4 regions of the Halobacillus sp. H74 genome follow, and region 2 is predicted to be linked to each of the others. Evidence: riboswitches for the same ligand, from Rfam matches in the RefSeq annotation. Region 2 holds a riboswitch; each other region holds the start of a gene.

Region 1 (4,127 bases), on a different contig from region 2:
CTCCCCTTTTTGTATTGTTTGTCATCATCATTGTACCTGTTTGAGTACAAGAGAAACAGTTGCACAACTTGAGCACCCCACTATTAAATTGCCCCACTCAAGGAAAAACATAAGGGACCCGAGAACCTATTTAGGCTGAACCTTTTTGCAGTTACGCCGATAAAATCCTTTTTACGCTTATTAATTCAAACATCATATATTTATCCAAAACCAGCCTCCATCAGGTTGGTTTTTTTGTGCTATTGATAAAACATCTCCGTACTTTTTCTCTCCCTCTGATCTGCTGAAAAATTCCGAGGGTTATCATTTATTTCCATAAACCCTGTCAACACAGGAAAAAAGACAGCAAACGAGAGAAAAGTTAATTTTTTTCATAAAAAAGTGATCCATAAATGATACCTGTCCGATAGCTATGTGAAAAAACAAAAACGAAGGAGAGATGAATGAATCATGAATTTCAAAAAAGCTCTATTAGTCGTACCAATGAGTGCAAGTCTGTTACTCCCTACGTCTTTGGATATCGTGAACGCTGAAGAACATAAGATTCCACAAACTCAAACGGAAGCAGTAGAGTTGCGATCCCAGCTGGACAACTTGTTCAGTGAGCATGCATACCTGGCTGTTGAAACAATGAGAAAAGGAGCAGAGGGTGCATCGGATTTTGAACAATCTGCTGCTGCTTTATCATCCAACACTGATGACCTCACAGCTGCTATTGAATCTGTATATGGCAAAGAGGCTGGTGAGAAGTTCAATGAGATGTGGTCTTCTCACATTGGTTACTTCGTCGATTATGTGAAAGCGACAGGAAATGAAGATGAAGAAGCAAAACAAATGGCATTGGATGAATTGAACCAGTATCGTGAGGACTTCTCTGAATTTATTTCAGAAGCGACCGGAAACCGCTTAAAAGCAGATGGTCTTGCTGAAGGCTTGCAAATGCACGTCAACCAGTTGATCGGTGCTTTTGATGCATATGTAGCAGGTGATTATGAAGAAGCGTATATGAAAGAGCGTAAAGCCATTGAGCATATGTATGGCGTAAGTAAAGGGATGTCTAGTGCCATCGTTAATCAATTCCCGGATAAATTCAACAATACGAAAACTGTCACTCCAGCTGCCGACCTTCGTTCTAACCTGAACCACCTTTTGAGTGAACATGTTGGACTAGCTACGATGGCGATGCAAAATGGTCTTGATGGATCAGAAGATTTTGAAGCATCCGCTAAAGCTCTTTCAAATAATACAGAAGACTTGACGAAAGCGATTACGTCCATCTTTGGTGAAGAAGCTGGTTCCCAGTTCAATGACATATGGACACAGCACATCGATGACTTCGTTTCTTATGTAAAAGCGACAGGAAATGATGATGAAGTGAAGAAAGAAGAAGCCATGAAAGCGTTGGAAGATTATCGTGAAACATTCGCTAAGTTCCTTGAGCAAGGTACTAAAGGCGAGATAAGTGCAGATAAACTGGCTCCAAGTCTGCAGCAACATGCCGATTACTTGTTCAATACGTTTGATCAATATGCAGCTGAAGACTATGAGAAAACCTACATGACTCTAAGAGATTCTTATGCTCATATGTTCGGTGCATCTAAAGCTCTTTCCACTGGGATTGTAGGTGCATACCCTGATAAGTTCATGGGTGAAGAAATGCCAGAGGAAATGCCGGATACAGGCATGGGCGGCACAGCGTCAGATAGCAACATCTGGTTGTATGCATCCATTCTTGCAGCAATCGCAGCGGCAGGTGTCTTCCTCCGCAAACAATCTAAACAGCAGTAATCCTGAGCTTTAACCAATGCAACGTTGAATAAAGGATCTAAATGCTAAACCGCCTATTTTGATAGTCTACTGAGAACTGCAACTTTCTGAGTTATGCATCAAAGAAAAAGCCGAGTAGGACGATTTTATCGTTCAACTCGGCTTTTTTATTTCGATGAGACATACGGGCTCTTACACGTCCATGAGCGTTCGGTGGGTGATGCTCGCAGCAAGCCTCCATCGACAATCGATTCGTGAGAAGCAACAATAAACTTTAACAGCTCCTCCAGATTGAAAAGGTTTTTTCAATGGTCACTTTTTTGAAGCGGGCATTTTTGATGAGAATCACAATCAGATTTCCTGTAATCGATGATAAGTTCAGTAATATGATTTTAAGTTTTTCGGTTGGCTTTATTAGATGAATGAAGTAGAATTGACCGAAAAGATACTTACTTACGGTAGACGGAACTTTCAAAATATTGTAAGGTTAAAGTGACAACAATAAAATTTAATGAATTACTCACTAGGGGTGCCTTTACTTAAAGGCTGAGATTGAAGTGGAACTTCGAGACTCTTTGAACCTGAACTGGCATTAAAACCAGCGGAGGAAAGTGACAAAGCCTTTGTATTTTCACACGTGAAATGGATGCATTTTCATGTTGGTAATAAAATAGGTCATGCCACTTTCCTCCGGGAAGGTGGCATTTTTTTGGTTAAAAATTTTGTTTAGCTCTGCGAGTGTGGGAGATGGCTTTTATATTCCTGTTGAGGAGGTGAGGTTGTGAAATTAGTTGCCGTTACTAATGGAGAAATGGAAGAAACAGATTTGGTAAGAACCATTCTTGATTTGGCAGAGGTTGTTGACCTCATCATTCTGAGGGAAAAACAAAAGACGGTTTCTGGGTATCTTTCTTTTGTAAGGAACTTGCTGGAAAGTGGAGTTCCTAAACAGAAGCTTTGTGTTCATAAACATATGGATGTTGCGGGTTTGGCGGGGATTGATCATCTTCATCTTCCGGAAAATGGGGCAGCAGTCAACAAGGTAAGGAAAATCTATCCGCATCTCACTATAGGTGTATCTGTACATACCATAGATGCAGCTATACAAGCAGAAGAGGAAGGAGCGGATTATGTCATGTATGGCCACGTTTATTCCACAAGCAGTAAAAAAGGAAGGGCTCCTAGAGGAATCGGAAACGTCGCCAACCTTACTGGGGTGCTCAGTATTCCAGTGGTGACAATCGGGGGAATTGATCCTGGAAAAGTGAAAGAATTGACTGCGATAGGGGTGGAAGGGATCGCGGTCATGTCTGGGATATTCAGTGCTGAAGATCCTCTGGAAGCGGCGGATCGTTACAAAAGGAAGGGGCTTTATGATGGATAAGCACATAGATACGTTGGTTATCGGTGGGGGAATCATAGGTCATTCGGTTTCCTATTATTTGAGTGAAAGTGGCCATTCTTCGTTAGTGGTGGAAAAGAATACAAGTGGCAATAGAGCGACAAAGGCAGCTGCCGGCATGCTCGGGGTGCATACAGAAAATAAAGAAGCAGGTGCTTTTCACCAGTTTTGTGAGAATAGCAGAAATCTGTATAAAAAATTAAGTACGGACTTATACGCACAAACAGGAATAGATATCAGCTTTTCACAATTCGGGATGCTGGAAATTGCTATAGATCCACGACATCACGATGATTTGCTCGCAAAAAGGGACCTGTTTCCTGACTTAATGTATCTTTCGGGTCACCAGCTAAGAGAGCGGATACCTGCCGTTACAAAAAAAGCATCTGGAGCATTATTCATGAAAGAGGATGGACATGTTGAACCCACACAAGCTTGTGAAGCCTTTAAGCGAGGGGCGTTAGCTCATGGTGGAGATCTGCTTGAGAATAATGAGGTAGTAAGGATAGAAAAATCAAAAGGGTCTTTTAAAGTCCACCTTGAAAATGGTTCACTCACTGCTGAAAAGATTGTAGTGGCTTCAGGGGCTGAAAGCGGTCGTTGGTTTACTGGAACTAGTCTTTCAAACCCTATGGTTCCGACAAAAGGCGAATGTTTTTCCATCAAACCTAACAGGCACTTTGTAAATGAAACCTTATTCTTCCGCAATTTTTACCTCGTGCCAAAGCTGGATGGACGCCTTGTGATCGGGGCGACTACCATTCCTGAGGACCGAAGCACGACCACAACAGCTGGGGGGTTATCAAAATTGATGAATGATGTATTCTCCATTTTCCCTGATTTACAAGAGGAAGCATTCCATGGATGTTGGTCAGGGATTAGGCCAGGTTCTGTCGATGGCAGGCCGATCATCGGTGAGCATCCTGAAATGGAGGGGCTGTATTTTGCCACCGGTCAT
Region 2 (4,127 bases):
TGCAAAATATAATATCAAACTTGCCGTCACGCACAAGTAAAGCCGACCAGCAGAATTTTCCGTTTCAATCTTTTGAGGCAAAGAATTCTCAATCCAGAATGACCACTTCTGCAGCGGTCAATTCCCTGCTTTCAGGATCTTCACCAATATCTTTTTCATTGGCGAGAACCACCTTCACATCAAGCATATCCTCTTCTTTTGCTTGTTCACGGAAGGCTTGCATGCTCACAGTGTCACCATCCGCCGTTTTTACCGGGATATCTTCAGGCATAAGTACAAGACATGGATAACCTTCTTCAGTAGCAGCAGCAGCTCCTGTGACATTCCTTTTCACTGCAGCCGAACACTCGACTTCGATACCGCCGATTTTCACAGAGGTGACCGGTCCTTCAATAGATTGGACAGGTTGGCTGGAAACACCGCACCCAGTGAGCAATATGAACATAGTGATAACTAAGAAAAATCTCAAAACGGTTCACCCTTTATTATTTGTTGCTTTATGAAAAGCGTACCACGAATGGAAAAATTTGAAAAATCCACCTGTATCGCCAAATTTGCAGTGCTTTGGAAAAATCCAAGTTCAATCTCTACCAGAACACAATCTCGTTATAGTTTATTTTCATACTCCTGGGAGTAAATCTTACGAAGATGAAAACGATGGACAAGACGAATCGTCGGTCTGATCAGCATTTGAATACTTCCCAGCACAAATAGCGTGACTCCCCACATTTTCGTTGATTCAAAATAAAAAAACACACTTCCGATCAGGAACCAGAGCCCTAATAAGAAATCATTCAAGGTGTAGAGAATCTCATAACTCTTTTTGAAAAATACATCATGTTTACCCATCTTCAAGTCTACATATTCATCTTTTGTTTGCTCCTGTTCATCTACTTCCTCTGTCATACGAACACCTCCACTCTTTCGTTACCCGAATTAGCGGAAGAAAAATCAAAGGAACCCTCCTGACAGCATAAAGCAGACTTTTGATCCACCATTTTTGATGTGAGTATAAGGAATTTCCTTTCCTCCTGCTTTCATAAGCTTTTCAACTATGATCATAAGGACTCTCCTTGCGGGTCAATTTTTCTCTTAATTGTTTCAGGAACAACCCCTTATCTTTCGGAGAAACTTTCACATAACGCCCATTGCCATAATGGATTTCCAAGCGGTTTACGGATAGTGCGGGAGCAATGAATGGATCTTTGCTTGGAAACACTTTCCCTATTTCCTCTAAAGGAATCTTTTTCTTAATTGGACCAAAATGGACGATCAGCCACTGTTCCCCGATTTTGTACCCGGTGCGGAACCAGACCCACAATAACGATCCGCTAATAATGAGCAGAACTGCCAGTTTCATAAAATAACCATCAAGTGGCGACGGCAGCATGTAAACTCCCCATTGGAAGTTGAAAATTCCATCTATCAGGCATACTAGAACAACACCCCATAGAATCATTGCTAACCAGGAATCTTTTTTCGAAGGAAAATACATAACGGTCCCCCTTCCATAGAGATTAGGTTTTGAAACAAAGAATCATTTATCCAGTGCCGTATCAGGCTTTTTTCCTAAGTCTTGTACAATCGCTTTCATTATTAATACGATGGAAAACCACAAATAGTTTCAATAATCTGGTACTTTTTACTCCAATTTTTTAAAACATCCGCAAAATCAAAAAGATGCTCCATTTTAAGAAGCATCCTATCTTTATTTACTAGGAGCAGTCGCTCTCAATTTGCACAAATTGATTATTCAAGACTGTGTTCCCTTCTTGAGCAGCTAATGCATTACTTCTGCCAAAACTGTTTACAACGATATTCGTATCTTCCGCATAAGTTACACGTACTTCGTAGAATAAAACTCCTGAAAGATTCGTGTACATCACAGCTAAGTTACCAGCGGGAAGAGAGTATGGGAAGTCAACTGGCTGGTTATTTCCGATTAATACCGGCAATTGTACAGGATTTGAATAAGAACTCCAATTCCATACTTCAATGACGACTTGTTCACAACTCAGCCCTGTATTAACAAGGTTGACGACAGCGGATATAGTGACAGGTTCTTTTCTTAATACGCCAGTCGATACTGTTTTCAGCCCTATCATATGACCACCTCCTTCCATATAAAACTATTACTAATCTATGTTTCAGGAGGTGTTAAGTGTGGACAAGGTGCTCAGGTGAAACATACAAATTTGTTTGCGGATTTCAATGAAGAACTATACATCGCCCAAGTTTTTCGACGATCAGAGATTTTTCCCCCAAGCAGAACCCGCGAAAGGGACTAAATAAAACTCTTGAAGACAAACCGTTTACAAATCCAGCGACATCCGCTACTATGAAATCAAAGTACGATAACTGCATAACCATTGATTAGCACTAGGGGAGCTGCGTAACGCGGCTGAGAGGAAATAATTCCGACCCTTGGCACCCGAACTAGATAATACTAGCGTGGGGAAGTGCAGTCGGCTCTCGCCGAAGACCTTCAAGGTTCTTCCTTTTTCGATAGTTGGACTGCATTCCCATGGGATGCAGTTTTTTTGTGCTTTAAAAAAAGGAGGAATAAAAATGAATCAAGTATGTGAAAATTCTCGTATTGTGGGCTGCTCCTTTTCGGTGCACCCGATGTCCGATCAGTTTGTTACGTACATTATGGATAGTTTGAAAGAGGTCGATACATCAAAAGTATGGCTGCATACCGATGATGTGACTACAACTGTGAGAGGGCGAATGGAACACGTTTTTGATGTAACGAAAGCAATTCTTTTGCATATCGCGAAAACTGGTGTCCACGTAGCGTTTCAAGGTACTTTTTCGATCGGATGCCCTGGAGATACATCCGGAGATGTGTATATGGATGAGTCGTCTGAACGTCTGAATGAAACGAATGTAACGGGCCTCCGCCTGCCGATTGCGGCTAAATTTTCATTATATCCTATGGGCGGCGGTGATTATATGGATACCATTTACGCACAAATAGAAGCCATGAAATCAAAAGGGGTTGAAGTCTCCCCTGCTCATTATTCAACAAGACTGGACGGGGATACGCATGATATTTTCACAGGGCTTGAAGATGTCTTTCGTGAAACAGAAGCAAGCGGTTCTTCGCATACGGTGATGACGGTCACTGTATCAGCCAACAGTCCTTCACATAAGGAGACTGAATGATGAATAGCTGGAAGCTTAAAGAGATTGTCGTCATGTCCGTACTTTCTGTTGTATTCGCCGTCGTCTACCTCGCGTTTCTACCTGTGGGGAAAATTCTTGTCGGTTTTTTCGGACCTATCGGCTATGATTTCATCTTCGGGATTTGGTTCATTGTATCCATCATCGCTGCCTATATTATCCGCAAACCCGGTGCTGCCTTTTTATCAGAAACAATTGCTGCCACTGTCGAAGTGTTGCTTGGTAATGCGGTGGGACCGATATTGATGGTAACTGGGATGATCCAGGGTCTTGGAGCAGAATCGGCGTTCGCAATGACCCGTTATAAACGCTATGATTTATTCACTTTGATGCTCGCCGGTATGATGGCTGCCGTCTTCAGTTTCGTATGGGGTTACTTCCTCTCAGGCTTCGCTGCATTAAGTACCGGTTATGTACTGGCCATGTTCATTGTCCGCATCATCAGTGGTGCGCTAATTTCAGGCGTCCTAGGAAAAGCACTCAGTGACTCTCTGGCAAAAACGGGAGTACTCTCAAGCTTTGCCTTAGGAAAAGAACGCAGAAAGCAACGAGCAGCATGACTAAACAAATCCTACGTACAGAGAACCTGACTCTTTCTTATGAAGATTGTGTAACACCGGTGCTGCAGGATGTCTCGCTTTCCATAATGGAGGGTGATGATATGCTGATCCTCGGTCCAAGCGGTTCTGGAAAAAGTTCCTTCACCCATTGTTTGAATGGACTATACCCGAGAGAACTTGATGGAGAGATGAGTGGGGAAGTATGGGTACACGGAAAGAGAACAAACGATTATCAACCAGGTGAAATTTCCAAGCATATTGGTGTCGTCTTCCAAGATCCTGAAACACAATTTTGTATGCTCACAGTGGAAGATGAAGTCGCTTTTGGATTAGAAAATTTATCTATGCCATTAAATGCTATGAGAGCAAAAGTCGAGGAAG
Region 3 (4,127 bases), on a different contig from region 2:
GCCAGGGCTATATTTAATGTTCATCCCCTTCATACATAAGTATTTTCACTTTCAAATAATTCATTTCATACTCTTGGTCTCCGATATGCATATAGACCTCGTTTAAAAGCTGGCGCACCTCCTCACTTAAGTTTTGCTTCGCTAATACTTCTTGCCACTTGTCCATTTTTTGCATGGTTTTATTCATAACTTTTCGCCTCCTTACTCTATAATCGTTAAAAAGGAGGGTTTTGGTGTCATTATTTTAAAAATTTATTTTAAACTTTTATATGGGCTTAGTCGTCCTCATATTTAAGCTCGAAATCCTCTACCTCATCACTAAACTCCACAGGTATCCCCATAAAGTTCAAGGTCATCATAAGTGGATCTCCATGTTCATCGACAATGGGTCGATTCCTAATTTGTTCTCCAAACCATCCCTCATTCATCTTTATTTTAGCTGCATCATCGTTAAGGAAAATTTCCATTTCTAAATCCTTGAAAGCTCTCATTTAATGACCTCCATTTTCCAGTTTACTTCTAATATGATTGTGATAACATACATATTAACAGAACAAATGTTCGTATTAAAGAGGGGGTGACTGTAAATGATGGGAATATTGAATCGTGCTGCAGATGCTAAGAAGAGTCTTGAGATAATTTATGTAGATGGGAAAGGGAACATGACTCAAAGGAAAATCCGCGTTGTAGAAGTCCGTGAAAATCAAATCCTCGCTTATTGTTACTGCCGGAATCAAGTACGCTTATTTAGTAAAGACGGAATTCTTTCAGTGTTTCCTTGTAATGAAAGGAAAAGTGTAGTCATTTGATAAATAGAACCGCAAATAAGGGGGAAAAGACCAAACTTCTTAATCACATGATTGACTACTCCTAACAAATTACAATATGTATTAAACCTGTTCAGAAAATAATCAAGGAATCCCTTTAAGGGATTCCTTGATTAAAAAGTAATTTATTTATCGTTGGTATGGTTCTCATCTGGAGTAATTTCTTCAGATGCTTCCATGCTTAATTCACTACTTGGTTTAATATTTTCTCGTTTTTCCTTTTTCTCTCTATCAAGGCTTCTTGCTACAGATTTGTGGAAGAAATACTCAAAGATTGTTAAGGAAATTGCTGAATATATTGAAGCTTCGAATACGTCATTTCCTACAGTTAAAGCATCGGTCATAAAATACAGGACAACAAAGGCTAATACGAAGTCTGCACTTGTAGCAACTGTATTATTGGATCGTGAAAGTATCATTAAGTCCCCCAATGCATACGAAAGTACATTAAGTACAAGGGTAATTAAAAATACATTTCCGAATGATACATCAAACCCGAGTCCTAAAATGATATAGAGAATTACTAAGCTTAACAAAAATTTCATGGCGAGTAGTTTTAAATGTGTCATTGAAATCACCTCCTCATTTTTTATTATCTCCAAGGGAGGGAAGGCTATCCTTGTAAATGTATCTCTAAAAAGATATGCCCTTATAATGAAGAAACTCGGGTAAGTTATTTATGATTTGGGGCAGAAATGGGGCAGAATTTTATTATTATTGCCCCAATTTCATTGGTGAACGTCGTTTTTAATCTTAAAAAACGTTGATTTAATGGTATTTAGACCTGCATGAGCGATTGCTATCCGAACTACTCCAACAGCCTTCTAAGCTGTAGGTCGTTCCGTGGCCAGTTTGAGCTTGTACTTCCGACTGGATAATGACTGGATTTTATTTATATATACACATATCCTATTTGATCTCGCACTAACAACGTAAAGTTGGAACACCGATTATCTAAGGGTTCTTACGTCTTATCTTCTATTATTTATTTAATACAGTGAATGGGCGGCATGATGTAATAACGCCCAAAACCCTGGTATGAAAGGGTTTGTAGCCTGATATAATCCCTGATTGACATACTTCTTGTCATTCAAAAATCGGAAAACCATATAAATGAAAGCCTCTCGTAGTTCAAAGAACTTTTGAGAGGCTTTTTTATGTATGTAAATAAAATAGGGATTTTTACTTTTTGTAAATATCATTCAGAAATTGTCTAGTTTCGTGGTGCCAATCCACAAATTGAAAAAAGTCAGACAACAGTATAGACGAATAAATAAAAATAATGTATGGTATAAATGAAATCAATGAAAAATTTAATAGGTGAATTCACTAGGGGAGCCTTTTTTAAAGGCTGAGATCAAAGTATAACTTTGGAACTCTTTGAACCTGACCTGGCTAAAAACACCAGTGGAGGAAAGTGCATACATGAAATATAACAATTATATTTCATCTTGTTAGTATAATTGAACAAGCCACTTTTCTTTTCTGGGAAGTGGCATTTTTTATGTCTAGAGAGTGCTGCTATGAGACTGCGTATCTATTACCCGTTCCCTACGTTCAATTCCCGGATAACAATTTAATAAGTATACTTCACTGGGGGAGCCATGAATTGGCTGAGAGAAGCTTGGAGCTTTGACCCTTATAACCTGATCTAGATCATACTAGCGGAGGGAAGTGAAGCGAGTGGAATCTTTCTTTCTATATCTATATTCAAAAGTAATAGCTCGCTCCTTCTCGTGAAGGGGCGAGCTATTTTATTTTGGAAAGGAGCAAGTATTATGGATAACAAGTTAGTTCGGTTATGGAATGAAGTGGAAGAAAGAGAAGAAGAAATTTTGACCCTATTGTCCGATTTGGTATCCTATCCAACTTTGAGTCCGCCTGCCAGAAATGCGGAGAAAGCTCAAGAGTACATGGCCGATAAAATGAAAGGTCTGGGCTTTTCCATCGAGTCATGGGATCTGTATCCAGGGGATCCTGTGGTAGTAGGCACTAAACGGGGACAAGACGAAGACCAGGCGAAGAGTCTGATCATTAACGGCCATCTCGATGTAGCAGCAATCGAGGAAAATGAGCGATGGGAGTATGATCCATTCGTATGTACGGTAACGAAAAACAAAGTAATCGGGCGCGGGGTAGCAGATATGAAAGGAGGCATGGCTGGGGTTCTTTTTGCATTGCAGGTGTTGCATGAAGCTGGTGTAGAACCTAAAGGAAATCTCTCTGTCCAATCCGTTGTTGGGGAGGAGGTTGGAGAAGCAGGGACTAAGTCTTGTTGTGATAGAGGGTATCATGCTGATTTAGCGTTAGTAGTCGATACAAGTGACTGTCATATTCAGGGGCAGGGTGGTGTGATCACTGGCTGGATAACAATCGAAAGCAGAGAAACACTTCATGATGCCCAAAGGCGGTCGATGGTCCATGCTGGGGGTGGACTCCATGGTGCTAGCGCGATAGAGAAAATGATAAAAATAATTACAGCGTTGCAAGAGTTGGAGCAGCACTGGGCAGTCACGAAATCGAGCCCTGGTTTTCCTTCCGGTTCCAATACAATCAACCCGGCTGTAATTGAAGGCGGCCGTCATGCGGCTTTCATTGCCAATCGCTGCTCGTTATGGATCACCGTCCATTACTATCCGGACGAACACTATGAAGAAGTGATCAGAGAGATAGAAACGCACATTAATCATGCAGCAAAGGCAGATCCCTGGTTAAGAGATCATCCACCTCAATTTTCATGGGGTGGTACGTCCATGATAGAAGAACAAGGAGAAATATTCCCTGCATTTTCAGTGGACACCAGGCATGCCGGGGTTGAGTTGTTGGCAAACGCACATCAACGTATTTACAAAACTCCAGTGGATTATTCTATGTCTCCTACTGTTACAGATGGGGGATGGTTAGCGGAGGCCGGCATCCCTACTGTCCTGTATGGCCCCGGAACACTAGATCAAGCACATGCTGTTAATGAGTCGCTGAATCGAAACCAGCTTTTACGGTTCACCAAAACAATGGTCACTTTTTTATATGACTGGTTTCAATATTCTGAGCGAAAGGATGAGATATGATGTTTACCGATCGTCTTTATAATCATGCTAAACCGATATGGGATGCCTATCTCGAACACCCATTTGTAATGGGGATTGGCGATGGAAGTTTAGAGCTTGAAAAATTCAAGTTTTTCATGGAGCAGGATTACTTATATTTAATAGACTATTGCCGGGTGTTTGCGTTAGGAAGCGTGAAGGCAACACGTTTAGATAGCATGGCCATGTTTGCTGATTTACTGCATTCTACTCT
Region 4 (4,127 bases), on a different contig from region 2:
ACTAATGTTGTCAGAGGAAGGAGCTGTTTTTTCAGATACTCACGTGATTCCGACTCAATTAAAGGATCCCCGCTTTGGGCGACCATGACAGGATCCATCACATAGAATGCATCCACCTTCTCTAGCCACTCTTTGAAGGCTTCCATCATATTTTTTTGGGCAATCATTCCTGTTTTCAGAGCATGAATCGGCATATCTTCGGAAACGGATTGCAATTGCTGCCGAAGCATTTCTACAGGAATATGGTGCACATCCCTCACCCCCGTGGTATTTTGGGCAACAATGGAGGTGATCGCACTCATCCCATACACCTTCAGCTCCTGAAAAGTTTTCAAATCAGCTTGGACACCTGCACCTCCGCTCGGGTCTGTTCCAGCAATGGTTAAAGCACAAGGGATCTGTTTCATCGTGACACCGCCTCCTCTAGTGGCCATTGTTCACATGTGTAAGACATCTCCCAAAAAGCCAATTCCAATTGACAGCTTTTCCGGAAGGCTGTTTTCATCTGCTGTTTCTCCATTTCAGAAGCTTGCTCAGCATACTTATCCAGTCGTGCACATAACTGACCTGTCAATCCTGCTACTTCCTCTTCTGCATAGAAGTTAATCCATGTATAAAAGGGGTGAGAATCATTTGGCTGATACTGCCTGATCAATTCGTTCCCAATTTCCAGGTACGTCCAGGGACAAGGAAGCAAAGCAGCTAATATTTCTCCAAGGCTCCCTGTGTGGGCATGATAGAGCATGTGCTTGATGTAATGATCTGCGGTAGGTGGAAGTTCATACCCCTGCAATGCCTCATAATCGACGCCGATCACATTACAGAAATTGTGATGGGGGTGAACTTCGCTATGAAGAATGAAACCGATTTGCTCGTTGAAAAGTTCTATATCTTCTCTCTGTGCAGACTTGGCTACCGCAAGGCCATATACATGCATGAAAGCATTCAAATATTCATAGTCTGCTTTGATATAATGAGCTATAGACTCATGAGGAACATCGCCTTTCCCTATTCCCTGCACGAAAGAATGAGCAAAAATTTGTTCCAGGACATCTTGATTTTCATTTTTTAATTGTTGAGTAAATGACATAGTGAGCCTCCTTGATATATTCGGAAGCTACCAGGAGGGAGGTTTTGAGGATCCTGAGGACTACTTCCCTCCGCTGGCATGACCCAGATCAGGTGTTGAGGGACAAAGGAATCTATCCTTTTCTCAGCGAGTACTCGCGCCCCTAGTAGTTTCCGTGTATTATGGTTGTAAGAGATATTTTTCAACTTCTATCCGAGACAATACAAACCAACCGATCATTGCCCCAGAGATACTGCTGACAAGAAACGACGGTAAAAAAGCAAAGGCACCCGCCGAGCTGCCCATCACCAATTGAGCAATTGGTACAGCTACAAAAGCACCGATCACACCGGTTCCTATCACTTCTCCGACAATAGCGGAAGCTTTTTTCCTGTACATTTTGTAAAATAGACCCGCAAAAAGGGCCCCTACCATACCGCCCGGAAAAGCCAGTATCGTACCTAAACCTAACAAAAACCTTAAAATACCAATGCAAAAAGCGATGCCGACAGCAGGGAGAGGTCCCAGTGTCACCGCAGCCATCACGTTAACAGCGTGCTGGACAGGATATGCTTTAGCCACACCGGCAGGAAACCATAGGAATTGAGCACCAAGCGTGCCTATGGCTATGAACACGGCCATTGTAGTAAGTAGGCGTGTATGCTGCATGTATACCTCCTTTCTTATGAGGAGAAACAAAAAAGCCAGATCCCTAGAAGGACCTGACTTGGAATGAAGACAGTCGATATATAAATCGTCTGACTACTTCCCTCCGCTGGTATTAACCAGATCAGGTTCGTAAGAGTCAGAAAGCTTTTTCGCTTTCCTCTCAGCCAATTCAGGCTCCCCTAGTAGTTTAATAGAATTATTCGCTTGGTTGGTATTCATCATAACAAATTCGGATTTATCTGTCATGTGAAACTTTTTTATGAAAGAAACGTCCATGTAATAACAAAGTAAAGGAGCGATCTTCATGAAAAATTGGTGGATGATTGGTTTGCTGGTCAGTTTCTCCTTTCTCGTTGCCAGCTGTGGAACTCAAGAATCCAGTTCTCAAGAATATGACCCAGCAGATGAAAAAGAAGCACCTGCCCCGGACATGAGTGGATTTGTCATGGAACAAGAGGAGGACAGAATTTTAGTTGTCACCTCAATGAATGAAGAGACCACTCAGGAAGGACGGGCGATGTGGGTCTCTGGAGTTTCCAGTGACCCATGGGTAGGAAAACAAGTGGAAGTTTGGATAGACGGAGAAATTTTAGAGTCTTTTCCTGAACAGGCGAAAGCCGAGAAAGTTCAAGAGCTCGAAATGAGTGAGGTGGAAGGAGCCGATCTCAAAGCATCAGAAGCCCTATCAACAGCCTTGTCTGAAATCCGATCCACCGAGGATATCCTTGTAGTTGAAATGCTGGCATTCGATGTAGATTCTGATAAATGGACGGTCAAACTCCATAGACGCGGGGAAAATGATGATAAACTGAAGGAAATCGTCGAGGACAAAAAATAGAGCGCCTCCTTTTTTAGAAGCGCTCTATGTCTCCACCTTTTTCAATAGCCATAACCTTACACTTAATTCCAGCAAAAAGAGGTCATCTGCATCCAACAGGGATAAACCCGTCAAATGCTCAATGTTACGGAGACGATGAAGCAGCGACTGTCTATGCAAATTCAGCGCCCTCGCCGTCTGGCTCACATTGCTGTTGTATTTATTGTAGATCATAAAGGTGTGGATCAATTCGGTTTGCCTTTTTTGATCATAATCAATCAGTTGTTTTAATGTGTCATGCACAATATTCCCGATTTCCTTTTCATGGGAGAGAGCCATGAGAAGTCTATTCATCCTGGTGTCACTGAAAAATGTCCGCTCCCCTTCTTCATGCTGCTGTCTTCCAATCTTCAAAGCCGTCACCGCTTCTTCATAGCTCTGATGAAACGTGCGGTATCCCCCTTTGTGACAACTAATCCCCCAATTGATGGTAATTCCTGCTAACAACTCGTGAAGCCTTCGTTCAATAAGGTCGAGAAACTGATTGGTGGTTTCTTCAAAATTTGGCTGGTCCGCTTCTAAATAAACAATGACCTCGCCTTCCTCAAATGTTGTCATCGTCAGCCTTTCTAAAACATCACCCGCGTGGGTCACTTCTTTTTGGATATAGTAATTCCGGCTATGCATCGAAGAGGATTGAACCGAGTGAGTGGGAGAGCCGATATGGTCGTCTACAGGCTGCACGAAACGGATGTGACCGACCAGGCATATATAAGGTTTTTCTAAATCATATCCTAACAATTGAGCCTTTGATAAGAGTGCTTTATCCATCTGGACATCTTTCTTGGCCAGTTCAAGAAGAAAATTATCTTTCAGGCGGATTTCAGTCATTTCAATCGCATTTTCTTTCACGAAGTAAAGAGCACATGCGGTCAAAGCGTGTTCAAGAATATTCAGAACGACCCACGATAATTTTTGGCCCTCCTCAGGTTTGAATAAAAGGTAGCCTTGTTTCTTATAATTCGATAAAATCGTCAACTGGTGACAATCGTGTTCACCGATCCGATAGGTCTCAATATAATGGACAAGGGGGTGGTCACTGGCGACGTCCGTTGTCACCAATACACTTTGCTCTTCTTCGCGGCCGTTCAATACATCGATGAAATAGCGATCAAAGTGCTGGTTCGCCCTTATTTGCTTATTATGATCACTTATCGCTGTAGGAATATTCGTGTTCGTGTACAAAATGGTGGTGATCTCCTGAAGTCCCTTGCCATTCAAAACGCAGTTAATCAATTCCTGCCGTATTTCTTCCGCCTTTTGTTGTTCTGTCTGTCTCTCCCTGCTGATGAGGTGGAGGACTTCCTGCACTATATCTCCGAACCTGACTTCCCAGGGGATCTCGATCAGGGCAAGGGAATGCTCTTCAGCCAGTTGGATAATCCTGTCTGGAATCTTATAAATATATCGCCCTGTAGCAAAAGCCAATGCCGAAGCATCAGCCTTTATAACATCCATGACATACTCTTCTAATGCCAGAATATCGCCCGCACACCCTACACCCGTACTCAA

What was found. Region 2 has a riboswitch for thiamine pyrophosphate ahead of ACTWPX_RS06160 (YkoF family thiamine/hydroxymethylpyrimidine-binding protein). Riboswitches for the same ligand answer to the same signal wherever they lie in the genome.
Region 1: linked by a shared signal. The riboswitch ahead of ACTWPX_RS16515 (thiamine phosphate synthase) and the one ahead of ACTWPX_RS06160 (YkoF family thiamine/hydroxymethylpyrimidine-binding protein) in region 2 are both predicted to bind thiamine pyrophosphate.
Region 3: linked by a shared signal. The riboswitch ahead of ACTWPX_RS07070 (acetylornithine deacetylase) and the one ahead of ACTWPX_RS06160 (YkoF family thiamine/hydroxymethylpyrimidine-binding protein) in region 2 are both predicted to bind thiamine pyrophosphate.
Region 4: linked by a shared signal. The riboswitch ahead of thiW (energy coupling factor transporter S component ThiW) and the one ahead of ACTWPX_RS06160 (YkoF family thiamine/hydroxymethylpyrimidine-binding protein) in region 2 are both predicted to bind thiamine pyrophosphate.

What each region holds. Positions count from the first base shown of each region.
Region 1 covers NZ_JBQQCI010000007.1:161,559-165,685, reverse strand. The annotation lists gene ACTWPX_RS16520 (copper amine oxidase) at 451-1,788, shown strand; TPP riboswitch at 2,283-2,394, shown strand; gene ACTWPX_RS16515 (thiamine phosphate synthase) at 2,549-3,151, shown strand; gene thiO (glycine oxidase ThiO) at 3,144-4,127, shown strand, end outside.
Region 2 covers NZ_JBQQCI010000002.1:556,697-560,823, forward strand. The annotation lists gene ACTWPX_RS06140 (hypothetical protein) at 89-469, opposite strand; gene ACTWPX_RS06145 (YrhK family protein) at 607-906, opposite strand; gene ACTWPX_RS06150 (PH domain-containing protein) at 1,049-1,495, opposite strand; gene ACTWPX_RS06155 (hypothetical protein) at 1,716-2,105, opposite strand; TPP riboswitch at 2,372-2,475, shown strand; gene ACTWPX_RS06160 (YkoF family thiamine/hydroxymethylpyrimidine-binding protein) at 2,569-3,168, shown strand; gene ACTWPX_RS06165 (ECF transporter S component) at 3,168-3,746, shown strand; gene ACTWPX_RS06170 (ABC transporter ATP-binding protein) at 3,743-4,127, shown strand, end outside.
Region 3 covers NZ_JBQQCI010000003.1:112,193-116,319, forward strand. The annotation lists gene ACTWPX_RS07050 (hypothetical protein) at 14-187, opposite strand; gene ACTWPX_RS07055 (hypothetical protein) at 276-491, opposite strand; gene ACTWPX_RS07060 (hypothetical protein) at 588-809, shown strand; gene ACTWPX_RS07065 (YndM family protein) at 953-1,396, opposite strand; TPP riboswitch at 2,149-2,260, shown strand; TPP riboswitch at 2,413-2,517, shown strand; gene ACTWPX_RS07070 (acetylornithine deacetylase) at 2,606-3,895, shown strand; gene tenA (thiaminase II) at 3,895-4,127, shown strand, end outside.
Region 4 covers NZ_JBQQCI010000001.1:345,878-350,004, forward strand. The annotation lists gene thiD (bifunctional hydroxymethylpyrimidine kinase/phosphomethylpyrimidine kinase) at 1-407, opposite strand, end outside; gene tenA (thiaminase II) at 404-1,090, opposite strand; TPP riboswitch at 1,139-1,244, opposite strand; gene thiW (energy coupling factor transporter S component ThiW) at 1,250-1,738, opposite strand; TPP riboswitch at 1,820-1,929, opposite strand; gene ACTWPX_RS01675 (DUF3221 domain-containing protein) at 2,043-2,576, shown strand; gene ACTWPX_RS01680 (PucR family transcriptional regulator) at 2,601-4,127, opposite strand, start outside.